Regions from separate parts of the Pseudomonas sp. Pse1 genome, predicted to be linked through region 3. Evidence: predicted binding sites of a transcription regulator. Region 3 holds the regulator's gene; each other region holds the start of a gene.
What was found. The regulator FliA, encoded in region 3, starts transcription of late flagellar genes. The targets are predictions, from matches to a motif close to CTAAAGTTTNNNNNNNNNNNGCCGNTAA.
Positions count from the first base shown of each region.

Region 1 (4,211 bases), on a different contig from region 3:
CTTCATTGACCAGCGCATGGGCCACATCGCGCCCGCTGTCGCCCTGGTCGCGGTTCCAGCATGGCTCATAGGGCAGCAGGTGTTCGGCGAGGAACGAGACCAGCAGCGCGCAGAGAAAAAAAACCAGCAGCCACCAGGCCGAAAGCCCGGTCCTGCCCACCAGCGCTATACCGCCGCCAAGAAACCCGGCAAGGAACATCGGTGCATAAAGTACTGCGAACAAACGTTTCATAAGAGCCTCCATTGATCTGGCTCCAGCATGTAACGCCCGAACGTGTAGGGATTGAACAAACGGCGCAAAGCCCCCATGTCGTAGATTAAGGATGAATTAAGTTGCAACCATTAACCTGATTCCACTTAAACAGCTCAGACCAAGGAATGAACCATGAAAACGTTGACCACCCTGTTCACTGCCGCTGCCCTGACCCTGTCCGCCGGTTTTGCCATGGCCGACGTGCGTCCTGACCAGATTCCTGGCCTGCTCAAGTCGGGCACCATCATGGACTTTGAAAAGCTCAACCAGGCGGCTCTGGCCGTGCACCCAGGCACCACGGCGGCGAACATCACCGACACTGAACTGGATCACAACGCCACCACTGGCACCTATGTCTACGAAGTGGAAATCCGTGACGCGAAGAATGTCGAATGGGATGTGAAGCTCGACGCCAAGACCGGCGCCGTCCTGAGCAACGTCCAGGACAAATAATCGTCCAAACGAAAAAGCCGCACACCCTCAGGGCTGTGCGGCTTTTTTCGTTCCCGCCGAGTGCTTATGCACTCAAGCGCGCTGTCACTTCATTGAGCTGACCCGACAAGCCGTGCAGATTGCTGCTCGCTGCCTGCGTGCGCTGCACATTGTCCAGGTTGGTGCTGGCAATACTGGTGATTTCAGTGAGGTTGCGCGAGATGTCTTCGGCGACCGAGGTTTGCTCTTCAGCCGCCGTGGCAATTTGCCGGTTCATGTCGCGAATGGCCTCCACCGACTCGGTGATGCGCTCAAGCATGGCCCCGGCCCGGGTCACTTGCTCAACACTCTCGTCACTGCGCGACTGACCGCTTTCGATCGCCTGCGCGGCGTCCACCGCGCCGGTTTGCACGCTCTGGATAATCTGATTGATCTCGATGATCGACGCTGCCGTGCGCTGGGCCAGGCTGCGCACCTCATCGGCAACCACGGCAAAACCGCGCCCGGCTTCCCCGGCACGCGCAGCTTCGATGGCGGCGTTGAGTGCCAGCAGGTTGGTTTGCTCGGCAATGCCGCGAATCACCTCCAGCACCTTGCCGATACGCCCGCTATCCGTTTCCAGGCGGCGGATCACCGTCGCGGTGTTGGCGATCTCACCGCGCATCTGGGTGATGGCGTCGATGGTGCTCTGCATCACCTGCTCACCCTGTTGTGCCGACTGGTCGGCATCGTCGGCGGCCCGCGCGGCATCGGCGGCGTGTCGGGCAACTTCCTGGGCGGTGGCGGACATTTCGTTCATCGCCGTCGCCACCTGATCGGTGCGGCTGAACTGTTCGTTGGTGCCGTGGGACATCTGCCCGGCAATCTCATTCAGTTCACCGCTGGCGCTGTCCAGATCAGTGGCGCTACGTTGCAGGCGGGCAAAGGTCTCGGCGAGAAAATCACGCAAGGTGTTGGCCGCCAGCGCCAGGCGACCCAGTTCGTCCTGGCGATCGTTGGCCACTCGCGCCGAGAAACGTCCCTGGCTCAACTGCGCGACGTACTCGATCAGGCGCTGGATTGGCTGCACCAGATGCCGGTTGACCAGCCACAGGCTGAACAGGCCAATCAGCAACCCCGAGATCAACATCACCACAATGCCCAGCAGCACGGTGCGCTCGGCACTGTTGCTGATCGCAGTTGACTGCTGATTGCCACGCTGGCGCAGTTCGTTGACCAGTTCACTCATCTGCTCGCTGGTGGCGCGGTCCACACCCTTGACCGCGTTATCACCCGCCGCCGGATCGGCCCCGGCTGCCCGATAGGCCTCCAGCCCCTGCTGATAAGCACTGCCCAGCGCCCGGTGCGCGTCGCGCAGGCTGTCGATGCGGGCCTTGAGTGCGGGCTCGATGGCCGGCTGGCGGCTCAGTTCACCAAGGATGTTCTGTACATCGCCCTGGCGTGCCTGGAACTGCTGCCAGTATTTGTCCCGGTCGGCCGGCTGCTTGCCGCGCAGCAGGACGTTCTTCCACTCCTGCACCTGAATCTTGAATTGCAGGTTGGCCTCATCGATCAACTGCGAGGTGTGCAGCGGCCCCTCGATCAACTGTCGGTAACTCTGCACGCCGCTGGAGAGCAGGTAAAAACAGGCCAGGGCGATTAACAACATTGCAACCAGGCTGCCACTCAGCAGCGCGAGGATTTGAGCTCTCAGGGACTTTTGCAAAAACATCGAGGGATATCTCACGACGGGAATAATGCGGACAGCCAAGTGGGGACCCGGCTGCACAGACCAGCCTAGGCGTCATCGGCCTCGGCACGCATTTCTTGAGCGGCGCCGACCAGCGGTTTAGAGCGCTTGGCGCCAGTCGTCAAGCTGTCACAAAACGGTCAAATCGGCTTGCCATGATGCCGCTCGAGCGACGTTGTGATTGACGCAGCGAGCGCGCCCTCCCGCGAGACGCCATGAACTACAGCATCGATCACCGCCACCGCGACGCCGATCTTTTTGGCCTGCTCTATGGCTTCAGTTTTCGCCCCGGTGAACGGGGTCGTGAGATTGAATCGGCCGAGGCCCTGCAACGCCTGCAGCAGCCGGCCAGTGAAGACGAATTTCTCTGGCTGCACCTGAATCTCGCCCACGCCGCCTGCGAGCGCTGGATGAAAGCCCACCTGGCGCTACCCGACGAATTCTTTGAAGCGCTGCACGAAGGCTCGCGCTCAACGCGAATCGAGCACGTCGACTCGGCCTTGCTCGCGGTGGTCAACGACGTGGTGTTCAACCTCAGCAACCTACAATCCTCGGACGTCTCGACCCTGTGGGTCTGCGCCCGCAGCCGACTGATCGTCAGCGCCCGCCTGCAACCGCTGCACTCGGTGGACAAGCTGCGCTCCTCAGTCAAGGCCGGCGAGTGTTTTCGCTCGCCCCTGGAATTGCTGGTGCACCTGTTGCGCGATCAGGGCGAAGTGCTGACCCAGATCGTGCGCAAGACCAGCCTCAGCGTCGACCAGGTCGAAGACCAGTTGCTATCCTCCCGGCTTTCGACCAACCGCGCCGAACTGGGCGCCAACCGCCGCGTGCTGGTGCGCCTGCAACGCCTGCTGGCGCTGGAGCCGGGCTCGCTGCTGCGGCTGCTCAATCGTCCGCCGCAATGGCTGCAGAAAGAGGACGTCAAGGAGTTGCGCAAATCCACCGAAGAATTCGCCCTGATCATCAACGACCTGACGGCCCTCGGCGAGCGGATCAAACTGTTGCAGGAAGAGATCGCCGCCAACCTCAATGAACAGAGCAACCGCACGCTGTTCACCCTGACCGTGGTCACGGTGCTGGCGCTGCCGATCAACATCATCGCCGGCTTCTTCGGGATGAACGTCGGCGGCGTGCCGCTCTCGGGCGATCCCGAAGGGTTCTGGATCCTGGTGGCGCTGGTGGCGTCCTTTACCCTGATTGCCGGACGCTGGGCGTTTCGCAAGCGCGGGGATTACTGATCAACGACTGCATGCGCGCACGCTTCTGGCCAGCAACATACGCTCGCGCACCACGTCGTAGGCCCAGTGGTAGACATAGGTGTACGGCAGGAAGAACAGCAGCACGCCGATGTCGAGAATCAACGCCTGCAACAGGCTGACGTTCAACCACCAGGCAATCAGCGGCACACTGACAGCCACCAGCCCGCCTTCGAACAGCAACGCGTGAATCACTCGAGTGAAGGCACTGGGCGTCAGCTTCAAGCGCTTGAGCAGGCGATCGAACAGGCCGTTGAAGAGCACGTTCCAGGCCAGGGCAATCAGGCCGATGGCGATGGTGGCGACGCCCATGTCGACCACCGGCTTGTCCATCAGCCACGCCAGCAGTGGCGTGCACAGCAGGACGGCGAGCAATTCGAAACCGATGGCTTGGCCAATACGCTCGGTGAGGGATTTTTGCTTGGTCATGATCCAATGCCTTTACAAGTGAACAGGGTTGCCATCATCTGCCACGATGCCGATACTTCATAACCAGTAACCATCGATCAAGGCGATAGTTCATGGCCTCACATGAAGTGCT
Region 1 is NZ_JALJRO010000003.1:481,047-485,257, reverse strand. Features, by position in the region: gene NR126_RS07335 (sterol desaturase family protein) at 1-232, opposite strand, end outside; gene NR126_RS07330 (PepSY domain-containing protein) at 386-706, shown strand; gene NR126_RS07325 (methyl-accepting chemotaxis protein) at 771-2,396, opposite strand; gene NR126_RS07320 (transporter) at 2,630-3,652, shown strand; gene NR126_RS07315 (multidrug/biocide efflux PACE transporter) at 3,653-4,099, opposite strand; gene NR126_RS07310 (LysR family transcriptional regulator) at 4,192-4,211, shown strand, end outside.
Region 1: a site for FliA is predicted at 2,469-2,496, ahead of NR126_RS07325 (methyl-accepting chemotaxis protein). Genes of this name have one in related genera too.

Region 2 (4,211 bases), on a different contig from region 3:
ATTCCGGTTTCGGTGGCCTGGCGCCAAACGACGGCCAGCGCCGCTTTATCAACAGCACGCAAAACTACCTCGACCTGCAAGCCCGCCTACAGCCAATTCTGGCGAAGCAGCCGGCGCAAAGCCTGGGCCTGTGTTTCCACTCGTTGCGCGCGGTCACGCCGCAGCAACTCAATGAAGTGCTGGCCGCCAGCGACAAGCAGTGCCCTGTGCACATTCACATCGCCGAGCAGCAGAAAGAAGTCGACGACTGCCTGACCTGGAGTGGTCGTCGTCCGCTGCAATGGCTGTATGAAAACACCGAGGTCGATCAGCGCTGGTGCCTGGTCCACGCGACCCACGCCAATGCCGAAGAAGTCAGCCTGATGGCGAAAAGTCGGGCCATCGCCGGCCTGTGCCTGACCACCGAAGCCAACCTCGGCGACGGGATTTTCCCGGCCGTGGACTTCCTCGCCCAGGGCGGGCGCATGGGCATCGGTTCCGATAGCCATGTGTCGCTGAGCGTGGTGGAAGAACTGCGGTGGCTGGAATACGGCCAGCGCCTGCGCGACCAGCGGCGTAATCGCCTGTATGGCGCCGAACAACCGATGGTCGGCCGCACCCTGTACGACGCGGCCCTCGACGGTGGCGCACAGGCCCTGGGGCAACCGATTGGCGCCCTGGAAGTCGGCAAGCGCGCCGACTGGCTGGTGCTCGACGGCAACGACCCATACCTGGCGACCGCGAGCGGTGACGGGATTCTTAATCGTTGGCTGTTTGCTGGCGGCGATCGCCAGGTGCGTGATGTGCTGGTCAACGGCAAGTGGGTGGTACGCGGCGGGCAGCATGCCGGCGAAGAGGAAAGTAATCGCGCCTTCACCCAGGTGCTGCGCGATTTGCTCGGCTGAAATGCCCGGGGTTGTGGCGAGGGAGCAGGCTCCCTCGCGGCAGCCTTACTTCGAGGTCTGCGCCATGCGTGTGTCCGACACACGCCAGATCAGGCGGGTGGTGTCGTAGCCTTGCTGACGGGCGCGGCTGAGCAATTCTTCGCGAGTATCGGCGTTGACTTCCGGCTTGCGCGACAGCAGCCAGAGGTAGCGTCGATTGGGGTTGCCGACAATCGCGGTCTGGTAGTCGTCGCTGACGTACAGCACCCAGTAGTCGCCCTTGACCACGCCCGGCAGCAGGCGGGTAAACCAGTTGTCGAAATTAACCCAAAGCTTGTCAGTCTTGCCCGGTACCTGCGCGACGGCCGTGCCGCGGGCTTCTTCCCACTTCCATTCGGCGGTCAGGCAGCGGTTCAACACATCGATCTCACCGTTGGGCTTGAGTGAGTAATGGGCTTCGGACTGCGCGCAGTTGCGCTGGAAGTACATCGGCATGCGCGCCAGTTCGTACCACTTGCCCTGATAACGCTTGAGATTGACCTCGCCGGCCGTTTTCGGCGCCAGCGAATCATCGCCATGGGTGGCGCAGCCAGCCAAGATCAGGCTGGCAAAAATAGCTATTACAAACCGCATCATTATTCTTCTCCCGAGGGCGCGTAGCCCCGGATTACTTCAGGCCTTGCCCGGAAAACATCAGCACTTTGTCACCGGCGTACTGCACGCTGATAAAGCTGTTCTTGTCGCCCCAGGTGCAGCTGGACATGCCCAGTGCGCCGGAACAATCGGCTGGTTTGCCGAGCAGGTTTTCCACGTCGGCCTTGGGCATGCCCGTCGACAATTTCGAGTAGTTTTCCTGGTTGACCTTGCTGCACGCGACCAACAGCACGCAAAACGAAAGCAAGGCGATAGATCGCAGCGACATGGTGAAACTCCTGGAAAGAAACGCTGGCGTGGCTGCCAACCAGAAGCTTAGAAGAGAAAACCCCCATCTGGTTCCCAGCCCCTGCGGGAATTTCTTGAACGGTCAAATCGGCATTTCCCCGGCAAATCAGCGACTTTTTGCGAGTAATCGGCATTTCGTCGAAATTCGCAAAAGCCGCCTAATCTTTGGCGCCGCCCTGTCGACATAGAAGCTGCGTCAAGCCAGCTGTGACCCTGTGTCGCCCTCTCGTTGATCAGTCCTCCCGCGGTAGCTCCTTTAATGACCAGAAACATGAAATTCAGCCACAAGATCCTGCTCGCTGCTGCCCTGGTGGTGGCCGTCGCATTTGCCTGTTTCATCCTGTTCAACGACTACCGCCAGCGCCAGACCCTGCGTACCAGCACCGAGGCCTCGATGCAGGAACTCGGCAGCCTGACCACCAGCAACATCCAGACCTGGCTGGAAAGCCGCATTCAACTGCTGCAATCGCTGGCGCAGCAAGTAGCCGCCGACGGCCCTGGCACCACTACCCTGCAGCGCGCGGTTGGCTTGCCGGTGTACACCCGTAACTTTCAACTGAGCTACTTCGGCGGTGCCGACGGCGTGATGCACTCGGTGCCGGCCGGCAATCGCGCAGCCGATTACGACCCCCGTAGCCGTGGCTGGTACAAGGCAGCCAACGCTGCCCAGCAGAGCATTGTCACCGAACCCTATGTCGCCGCTTCGTCGGGCAAGCTGGTGATCACCGTGGCCACCCCGGTGCAGCGGCAGAACCAGATGATCGGTGTCGCCGGTGCCGACATCGATCTGGGCAGCGTCAGTTCGATCATCAACTCGCTGGACTTCGACGGCCACGGCCATGCGTTCATCGTCAGCGGTGACGGCAAGATCCTGATCCATCCCGAGAGCAAACTGGTCCTCAAGTCCCTGGGCGATGCCTACCCCGGCAACACGCCGCAGGTGCGGGCCGGTCTGCAGGAAGTCACGGTGGATGGCCGCCGCCAATTCATCTCCTTCACCCCGGTCAACGGCGTGCCGTCGGCCAATTGGTACGTAGCCCTGGTGCTCGATCAGGACACGGCATTCTCAATGCTCAGCGAGTTCCGCACCTCGGCGATCGTTGCCATGCTGATTGCCGTGGTGATCATCATCAGCCTGCTGGGCATGTTGATCCGGGTATTAATGCAGCCGCTGCTGGACATGGGCCGGGCCATGCACGACATCGCCGAAGGCGAAGGTGACCTGACCAAGCGCCTGAGGATTCACGGTCACGATGAATTCGGCACCCTGGGGCTGTCCTTCAACCGTTTCGTTGAGCGCATCCATAACTCAATCCGCGAAGTGTCCTCGGCCACCGGCCAGGTCAACGAAGTGGCCCTGCGGGTGGTCAGCGCCTCCAACTCGTCGATGTTCAACTCTGACCAGCAAGCCTCGCGCACCAGCAGCGTCGCGGCAGCGATCAATGAACTGGGCGCTGCCGCCCAGGAAATTGCGCAGAACGCTGCCCTCGCCTCGCAGCACTCCAGCGACGCGCGCGGCCTGGCTGAGGAAGGTCAGCAGGTGGTGGATAGAACCATCGCGGCGATGCAGCAACTGTCGGCACAGATCAGCGATTCCTGCGGCAACATCGAGACCCTGAACAGCAACACGGTGAACATCGGGCAGATCCTTGAGGTGATCACCAGCATCTCCCAGCAAACCAACCTGCTGGCGCTTAACGCCGCCATCGAAGCCGCGCGTGCCGGTGAGGCCGGGCGTGGTTTCGCGGTAGTCGCCGACGAAGTGCGCAACCTCGCCCACCGCACCCAGGACTCGGCGCAGCAAGTGCAGACAATGATTGAGGAACTGCAGGTCGGCGCCAGCGCGGCGGTGAGCATCATGACCGACAGTCAGCGGCAGAGCGAAAACAGTGTCGGCATCGCTAATCAGGCCGGCGCACGGCTGGGCAGTGTGACCCAGCGCATCGGCGAAATCGACGGCATGAACCAGTCAGTGGCCACCGCCACCGAAGAACAGACCGCCGTGGTCGAGTCGATCAATGTCGACATTACCGAGATCAACACGCTGAATCAGGAAGGGGTGGAAAACCTGCAGGCGACCCTGCGTGCGTGTGCCGACCTTGAGCAACAGGCGGCGCGGTTGAAGCAGTTGGTGGGGAGTTTCAGGATCTGAGGTGCCCCTCAAGGGCCTCTTCGCTGGCAAGCCAGCTCCTGCCTGGACGTGTGCGATCTGAAGGAGCTGGCTTGCCAGCAAAGCTTTTTCAGAAGCCCGACCCAGGCCGCTTGAGAAACGCCAATTCCTCAGCCGTCGACTCACGCCCCAACACCGCATTGCGATGGGGAAAGCGGCCAAACCGGGCGATGATCTGCTGATGCCGTTCGGCATAGTCGAGGTTATCGGCGAACACCGCGCGATCGGCTTCGGGC
Region 2 is NZ_JALJRO010000017.1:85,801-90,011, reverse strand. Features, by position in the region: gene NR126_RS21925 (formimidoylglutamate deiminase) at 1-884, shown strand, start outside; gene NR126_RS21920 (lipocalin family protein) at 930-1,499, opposite strand; gene NR126_RS21915 (hypothetical protein) at 1,531-1,785, opposite strand; gene NR126_RS21910 (methyl-accepting chemotaxis protein) at 2,065-3,957, shown strand; gene NR126_RS21905 (DUF924 family protein) at 4,046-4,211, opposite strand, start outside.
Region 2: a site for FliA is predicted at 1,964-1,991, ahead of NR126_RS21910 (methyl-accepting chemotaxis protein). Genes of this name have one in related genera too.

Region 3 (4,211 bases):
GGAAGCCGGCGCCTCCTTTTACAGTGTGAAAACCGCGAAAAATGGCATTGAGCAAATCCGCATCATCCGGACGGCTTTCCAGCTCGACCAGTTGCTCGGACAGTTGCTCGAGAATTTCGCCGGCCTCAACCAGAAAATCCTGAAGGATTTCTTCATCGGCGCCGAAGCTCATGAATGGGTGCTCCTAAAAAAGGTCTGAACCTAGAAACCCAGGCTCGAAAGCAAATCGTCGACATCGTCCTGGCCGGACATAACGTCTTCACGTTTATCGGCATGAATCTGCGGACCTTCACCCTGCGCGGTATATTTTTGCGGATTTTTTTCCGCAAGGATCGCTGCGCGGTCATGTTCGATGCCGGCAAAGCGGTCGACCTGGCTGGCCATCAGCACCAGCTTGAGCAGATTGCTCTCCACTTCGGTGACCAGTTGGGTCACGCGCTTGATCACCTGACCGGTCAGGTCCTGGTAATCCTGGGCCAGCAGAATGTCATTGAGGTTGCTCGAGACCATCTGGGTCTCGGTCGCGCTGCGGCTCAGGAAGCCATCGACACGGCGGGCCAGCTCACGGAACTCTTCGGCGCCGATTTCCCGGCGCATGAAACGTCCCCAGTCCGCGCTCAGTGCCTGGGCATCAGTGTTCAAGCCGTTGACCAGTGGCGTGGCGTTTTCCACCAGATCCATGGTGCGGTTCGCCGCGGCTTCGGTCAGCTTGACCACATAGCCCAGACGCTCGGTGGCGTCGGTGATCTGCGAGACCTCCTCGGCCTGCGGCATGTGCGGATCAATCTGGAAATTGACGATCGCACTGTGCAGCTCGCGAGTGAGCTTGCCGACTTCCTGGTACAGGCCACGGTCACGGGTCTGATTGAGCTCATGGATCAGTTGCACCGCGTCGCCGAACTTGCCTTTTTCAAGGCTTTCGACCAGTTCGACCGCGTGTTTTTTCAGGGTCGACTCGAAATCGCCCTGTGATGTTTCTCGTTGTTCCATAGCTCCCCCGTGGCGCCAATCATCAACCGATGCGTTCGAAGATTTTCTCGATCTTCTCTTTCAACGCCTGCGCCGTGAACGGCTTGACCACATAGCCGTTTACCCCGGCCTGGGCGGCTTCGATGATCTGCTCGCGCTTGGCTTCGGCGGTGACCATCAGCACTGGCAAGTGCTTGAGTTTTTCGTCGGCGCGCACGTGGCGCAGCAGGTCGATGCCGGTCATGCCGGGCATATTCCAGTCCGTTACCAGAAAGTCGATGCTGCCGCTGTTGAGCAGAGGAATGGCGGTAGTACCGTCGTCTGCCTCGACCGTGTTGGTGAAACCGAGGTCACGCAACAGGTTCTTGATGATCCGCCGCATCGTTGAGAAGTCATCAACGATGAGGATTTTCATGTTCTTGTCCAATTCGACCTCCAAGCAGTCTTAAACGCGCCCAGCACCTGGGCACGCCATTCAATCAATCAGGCAGAGCACTCGACTTCGTCATGGAGCACAACGGATGAGCAACGGACCGGCCTCTCGCCGCCCCGCTGTCGTACGCAGTGTCCCCACACTGCTGTCAGCGCGCTCGCCACTCTCCCAAACGCCCCCGCAAACGGGCCGCGCACTGGCTGTGTAACTGGCTGACCCGCGATTCACTGACCCCCAGTACCTCGCCGATTTCCTTGAGGTTCAGCTCTTCGTCGTAGTACAGCGCCAACACCAGTCGCTCACGCTCCGGCAAATTGGCAATCGCGTCCGCCAGCGCTGCCTGGAAGCGCTCGTCTTCCAGGTCACGCGACGGCTCTTGATGAGCACTCGCGCCATCCTCATGCAGCCCTTCATGCTCGCCGTCCTGCAACAGGTCGTCGAAGCTGAACAGGCGACTGCCCAAGGTGTCATTCAAAATCCCGTAGTAATCATCGAGACTCAATTGGAGTTCGGCCGCAACCTCGTGATCTTTAGCGTCACGTCCGGTTTTAGCTTCAATTGTGCGAATCGCATCACTGACCATACGGGTATTGCGGTGGACCGAGCGTGGCGCCCAGTCCCCTTTGCGGACTTCGTCGAGCATCGCGCCCCGAATACGAATCCCGGCATAGGTCTCGAAACTTGCACCCTTGCTGGCGTCGTATTTGGTCGACACTTCCAGCAAGCCAATCATCCCCGCCTGAATCAGATCCTCGACCTGAACGCTGGCCGGCAAACGCGCCAGAAGGTGGTAGGCAATACGTTTTACCAGTGGCGCGTAACGCTCGATCAGCTCGTACTGCGCGTCACGCGCCGACTGCTTGTACAGGTTGTAACCGCTCGCGGTCATAGCACCGGACCCGCAGTCTGTTGCACCAGGCGCTCCACGAAAAACTCCAGATGCCCACGCGGATTGGCGGGCAGTGGCCAAGTGTCGACTTTCTGCGCGATGGCCCGGAAGGCCAAGGCGCACTTGGAGCGCGGGAACGCCTCGTACACTGCGCGCTGTTTCTGTACGGCCTTACGCACGCTTTCGTCGTACGGCACCGCACCGACGTATTGTAGGGCGACATCGAGGAAGCGATCCGTGACCTTGGTCAATTTGGCGAACAGGTTGCGGCCCTCCTGCGGGCTCTGCGCCATGTTGGCCAGCACGCGGAAACGATTCATCCCGTAGTCGCGGTTGAGCAGTTTGATCAGGGCGTAGGCGTCGGTGATCGAGGTCGGTTCGTCGCAGACCACCAGCAACACTTCCTGGGCCGCGCGCACGAAGCTGACCACCGATTCGCCGATGCCGGCGGCGGTGTCGATCACCAACACGTCGAGGTTATCGCCGATGTCGCTGAAAGCCTGGATCAGGCCCGCGTGCTGCGCCGGGCTCAGGTGCACCATGCTCTGGGTGCCGGAAGCGGCCGGCACGATGCGAATCCCGCCTGGCCCCTGCAGCAATACATCGCGCAGTTCGCAGCGGCCCTCGATCACATCGGCCAGGGTGCGCTTGGGCGTCAGTCCCAGGAGGACGTCGACGTTCGCCAGCCCCAGGTCGGCGTCCAGCAGCATGACGCGCCGGCCGAGCTCTGCCAGAGCCAGGGACAAGTTCACTGAAACGTTAGTCTTACCGACGCCACCCTTGCCGCCGGTCACCGCGATCACCTGTACGGGATGCATGCTGCCCATGTGCTTTCTTTACCTTGTCTTGCTTAGACGCGGGCTACATGACTGGCTGCGCGTTCGCGAACGAACAATGCATGGCAGGCCATCGATGTAGATACAAATCTAGTCATTAATACCTCAGCCAACCCGTTTGGTCGGACTGTGGTAGAGGTCAGCGAACATATCAGCCATGGCTTCTTCGCTGGGTTCTTCCTGCATTTGTACACTGACCGCGCGGCTCACCAGTTGGTGCCGGCGCGGCAAGTGCAGATCGTCCGGGATCCGCGGTCCATCGGTCAGATAGGCGACCGGCAACTCATGACTGATTGCCAGACTCAATACTTCGCCCAGGTTGGCCGTCTCGTCCAGTTTAGTCAGGATGCAGCCTGCCAGCCCGCATCGCTTGTAACTGTGATAAGCGGCCGTCAACACCTGCTTCTGGCTGGTGGTGGCCAGGACCAGATAATTCTTCGATTTGATGCCACGACCGGCGAGGCTCTCCAGTTGCATGCGCAACGCCGGGTCGCTGGCCTGCAGGCCGGCGGTGTCGATCAGCACCACGCGTTTGCGCAGCACCGGCTCAAGGGCCTGGGCCAGCGATTGACCGGGATCCAGGTGGGTCACCGAGACGTTGAGAATCCGCCCCAGGGTCTTGAGTTGTTCCTGAGCGCCGATGCGGTAGCTGTCCATGCTCACCAGGGCAATATTCTGCGAGCCGTACTTGAGCACGTAACGCGCCGCCAGCTTGGCCAACGTGGTGGTCTTGCCCATACCGGCCGGGCCGACCATGGCAATCACCCCGCCCTCTTCCAGCGGCTCGACCTCAGGGGTCTGGATCATCCGCGCCAGGTGCGCCAGCAGCATGCGCCAGGCCTGGCGTGGGTCTGCTATCTCGGTGGTCAATTCCAGCAGGTCACGGGACAGAGGACCGGACAAGCCGATGCGCTGCAGGCGACGCCACAGGTTGGCCTGCTGCGGATGACGACCTTGCAGTTGATTCCAGGCCAGCGACCCCAATTGCACTTCCAGCAGTTCGCGCAAGCCATTGAGCTCCGAGCGCATGGCGTCGTACGCGCGCGGATCGATACTCGCCGTCGGGGCGGGTGCCGGAGCGGGG
Region 3 is NZ_JALJRO010000006.1:92,519-96,729, forward strand. Features, by position in the region: gene NR126_RS11290 (chemotaxis protein CheA) at 1-172, opposite strand, end outside; gene NR126_RS11295 (protein phosphatase CheZ) at 202-990, opposite strand; gene NR126_RS11300 (chemotaxis response regulator CheY) at 1,013-1,384, opposite strand; gene fliA (RNA polymerase sigma factor FliA) at 1,551-2,291, opposite strand; gene fleN (flagellar synthesis regulator FleN) at 2,288-3,118, opposite strand; gene flhF (flagellar biosynthesis protein FlhF) at 3,233-4,211, opposite strand, start outside.

Region 4 (4,211 bases), on a different contig from region 3:
GTTCCTGCAACTGCGGCCTCGGCACCTGGTGCCGGAGTTGCCACGCAACGGTGAACCCCGCACCGGTTTGTCCATGGGGCAACACTGCGAACTGATGGCCCAGACCTGGAACATCCCACGTGCGGAACAGGACCAACTGGCGTTGGAAAGTCATCAGAAAATGGCCGCCGCTTACGCCGAGGGCTGGCATAACGATCTGCTCACACCCTTTCTCGGCCTGACCCGTGACAACAATCTGCGCCCGGACCTGACCCTGGAAAAACTCGCGGCATTGAAGCCGGTCTTCGAAAAAAGCGCCAAGGGCACACTGACCGCCGGCAACTCGACGCCACTGACCGACGGTGCTTCCCTGGTATTGCTGGGCAGTGAGGCTTGGGCGAAAGAGCGCGGGCTGCCGATCCTCGCCTACCTGCGCGATGGCGAAGCGGCGGCGGTGGATTTCGTCAACGGTGCGGAAGGTTTGTTGATGGCGCCGGTCTACGCGGTGCCACGCTTGTTGGCGCGCAATGGCCTGAGTTTGCAGGATTTCGACTACTACGAAATTCATGAAGCCTTCGCCGCGCAGGTGTTGTGCACGCTCAAGGCCTGGGAGGATGCCGATTACTGCAAAAGCCGCCTGGGACTGGATGCGCCGTTGGGCTCGATCGATCGCAGCCGGCTCAACGTCAAGGGCAGCTCCCTGGCCGCCGGCCACCCGTTCGCCGCGACCGGCGGACGCATCGTTGCCAACCTCGCCAAGTTGCTGGAGACGGCAGGGCAGGGCCGCGGCCTGATCTCAATCTGCGCCGCCGGCGGGCAGGGAGTGACCGCGATTATCGAACGGTGATACCCACAGGGGGTTGGCGGCGGTCCCGATATCCGGTGAACCTGTGGGAGCTAGCCTGCTAGCGATTGGGGCGGCACATTCGACTACTGCAGTGGCTGACACTCCGCTATCGCCAGCAGGCTGGCTCCCACAAGGGTGAATCCGGTTTATGTGCGGAACCGACGCACCAACCCATCCAACTCATTCGACAACCCCGCCAGGCTCTGCGAATCCAGGCGGGCCGAGTTGGCCAGTTCGGCCACCAACTGCGCGTCGCCATGGATCTGGCTGATGTGCCGGTTGATGTCTTCGGCGACTTGGTGCTGCTCTTCGGCGGCGGTGGCGATCTGGGTGTTCATGTCGCGGATCACGTCCACCGATTCGCGAATCTGCCCGAAGCTGTTGCGCGCTTCGCCGATGCGGCTCACCGACTGTTGCGAGACCTCGAGGCTGGCGTGCATTTGCTGGGTCACTTGGCTGGTGCGCTTGGCCAGGTTGCCCAACAGGCCATCAATCTCTGCGGTGGAATCGGCGGTGCGCTTGGCCAGGGCTCGCACTTCATCGGCAACCACGGCGAACCCACGGCCCTGTTCGCCGGCCCGCGCTGCTTCAATGGCGGCGTTGAGCGCCAGCAGGTTGGTCTGTTCGGCAATCGAACGAATGGTGCCAAGGATCGACTGGATATCGTTGCTGTCGCGCTCCAGTTGCTGCATCGACTGCGCCGATTGCTCGATCTCTTGGCTCAGGCGATCGACGCTGCTCACGGCCGCATCGATCTGCAATTGACCCTCATGCGCCTGGCGCTGACCGCTATCGGCCGAATCGGCGGCCTGGCTGCAGGAGCGGGCGACTTCGTTGGCAGTGGCGACCATTTCGTGGAACGCGGTCGACACCATATCCACCGCCTCGCGCTGGCGCCCGGCGGCTTCGGCCATCTCGCCGGAGACTTGAGTGGCGTTGTGGGAGTTGGCGAGGATCTTGGTCGCGGCACCGCCGATGTGCTGGATCAAGCTGCGAATCGCCGCGAGGAACTGGTTGAACCAGTTGGCCAGTTGCGCGGTTTCGTCGCTGCCACGGATTTGCAGGTTGCGGGTCAGGTCACCTTCGCCCTGGGCGATGCCTTCCAAGCCACTGGCGACGCTGCGGATCGGCCGTACGATGAGGCTGGCGAAGCTCGCGCCGACCAGCGCAAATATGACCGCCAGCACAGCGGCGATGATTGCGATCAACCAGGTCAGTTGGGTCGCCGAGCTCATCACATCGGCCTGTTTGATCAGGCCAATGAAGGTCCAGCCCAGTTGCTCCGACGGCCAGACGTTCGCCATGTAGCGCTCGCCGTTCAACTCGACTTCCACCAAGCCCTTGCCGGCCTTGGCCAACTGCGCGTAGCCGTCACCCAGGCTGTTCAGTGGCTTGAAGTTGTGCTCCGGTTGCTTCGGATCAACCAGCACGGTGCCGTTGTTTTCCATCAGCATCAGGTAGCCGGTTTCGCCGAGCTTGATTTGCTTCACCAGCTCGGTCAGTTGGGTCAGCGTCACGTCGATACTGACCACGCCGCCCTGCGCCCCAAGCTTGTTATCGATGGTTCGCACGGTGCTGACGTAGGTGGTGTTGTTGTCGGTCCAGTAATAGGCTTCGGTGCGCAAAGGCTTGCCAGGGTTGGCCTGGGCGGCCTTGTACCAGGGCCGCTGGCGCGGATCGTAGTTGGTGAGTTGGGCATCGTCCGGCCACGAGACATAACCGCCGGCGCTGGTGCCGACAATGGCGTACGCATAGGCCGGGTGGCTGTTGCCCAGGTTCTCCAGCAGGGCGAATACCTGCTTGTCCATTTCGCCTTGAGGAATGCTCGCCGCGTTGGCACTCATGTACGTCTTGAGGCTGTCGTCGGTGTTCTTGATCAGTGGCAACGAGGCCAGATAGTTGACGTTCTGGCTGATGCCGTCGAAGAACATTTGCATGGCGTTGCTGACCTGGCGGATCTCTCGATCACTGGAGTCGACAAAGCCGGCCTTGGCATCGCTGCGCAGGTTCATGATCACCAGGGTCGCCACCAGCACCACTGGCAAACAGGCGATCACCGCGAACGCCCAGGTCAGTTTTTGTTTGATGTTCATCCGCGCTCCAGAATTTTTCTTATTGGCCGATTGTCAGACAAATCCATGTGTCCCTGAGGACTTCGGCTGCCAGCTGCGGAAATTGAGGGGTTGTATGAAAAAACCTACAAAATAATGGCTGGAGTACCTCGGGTTCTGTCGTAAATGCCTCCTCATCACATCGGCAACATGCGTTGAAGTCTCGGCTATGATCAGCGTCACCCGACAACTGGCCGTGAATTAATTTGGCACAGTGAGTGCATCCACAGGGTTCATAGGTCGGCAACCCCTCCCCGTGTCGAGAGGATTGCCGTATAACGAGTGACATTCGCGTGTTTGGTAATAAAGGACCCACAATAAAAGCTGATGAAGACTCCAAAACGCATTGAACCCCTGATCGAAGACGGTCTGGTTGATGAGGTGCTGCGCCCACTCATGAGTGGTAAAGAAGCAGCTGTTTATGTGGTGCGCTGCGGCAACGAACTACGTTGCGCGAAGGTCTACAAGGAGGCGAATAAACGAAGTTTCCGCCAGGCAGCCGAGTACCAGGAAGGCCGCAAGGTGCGCAACAGCCGTCAGGCGCGTGCCATGGCCAAGGGCTCCAAGTTCGGTCGCAAAGAGACCGAGGACGCCTGGCAGAACGCTGAAGTCGCGGCACTGTTCCGTCTGGCCAGTGCCGGGGTACGGGTGCCCAAGCCGTTCGACTTCCTCGAAGGCGTGCTGCTGATGGAGCTGGTGGCCGATGAATACGGCGATGCGGCGCCGCGTCTCAATGACGTGGTGCTGGAGGCCGATCAGGCCCGCGAGTATCACGCGTTCCTGATTTCCCAGATTGTGCTGATGCTGTGTACCGGCCTGGTGCACGGTGACCTGTCCGAGTTCAACGTGCTGTTGACGCCCGACGGCCCGGTGATCATCGACTTGCCGCAGGCAGTGGATGCGGCGGGCAACAACCATGCATTCAGCATGCTCGAGCGCGACGTCGGCAACATGGCTTTGTACTTCGGGCGTTTTGCCCCGGAGTTGAAGCGCACGCGCTACGCCAAGGAAATGTGGGCGTTGTATGAAGCCGGCACCTTGCACCCGGGCAGTGTGCTGACTGGCGAGTTCGACGATCCCGAAGAACTGGCGGATGTCGGTGGCATCATTCGCGAGATCGAAGCGGCGCGCCTGGACGAGGAACGTCGCCAGGCGATCCGCAAGGCCGACGACGCACCACCGAGCAAGGCCGAAGAGCCTCCACCCCCCTGGATGCAATGATCCACTTGCTCGTGGCGGGCTAGCTCGCCACGGGTTGCGTGCAACAGCCCGAC
Region 4 is NZ_JALJRO010000024.1:18,752-22,962, reverse strand. Features, by position in the region: gene NR126_RS25190 (acetyl-CoA C-acetyltransferase) at 1-826, shown strand, start outside; gene NR126_RS29085 (methyl-accepting chemotaxis protein) at 973-1,701, opposite strand; partial or broken gene NR126_RS29080 (cache domain-containing protein) at 1,831-2,838, opposite strand; gene NR126_RS25180 (PA4780 family RIO1-like protein kinase) at 3,265-4,158, shown strand; gene cueR (Cu(I)-responsive transcriptional regulator) at 4,178-4,211, opposite strand, start outside.
Region 4: a site for FliA is predicted at 1,730-1,757, ahead of NR126_RS29085 (methyl-accepting chemotaxis protein). Genes of this name have one in related genera too.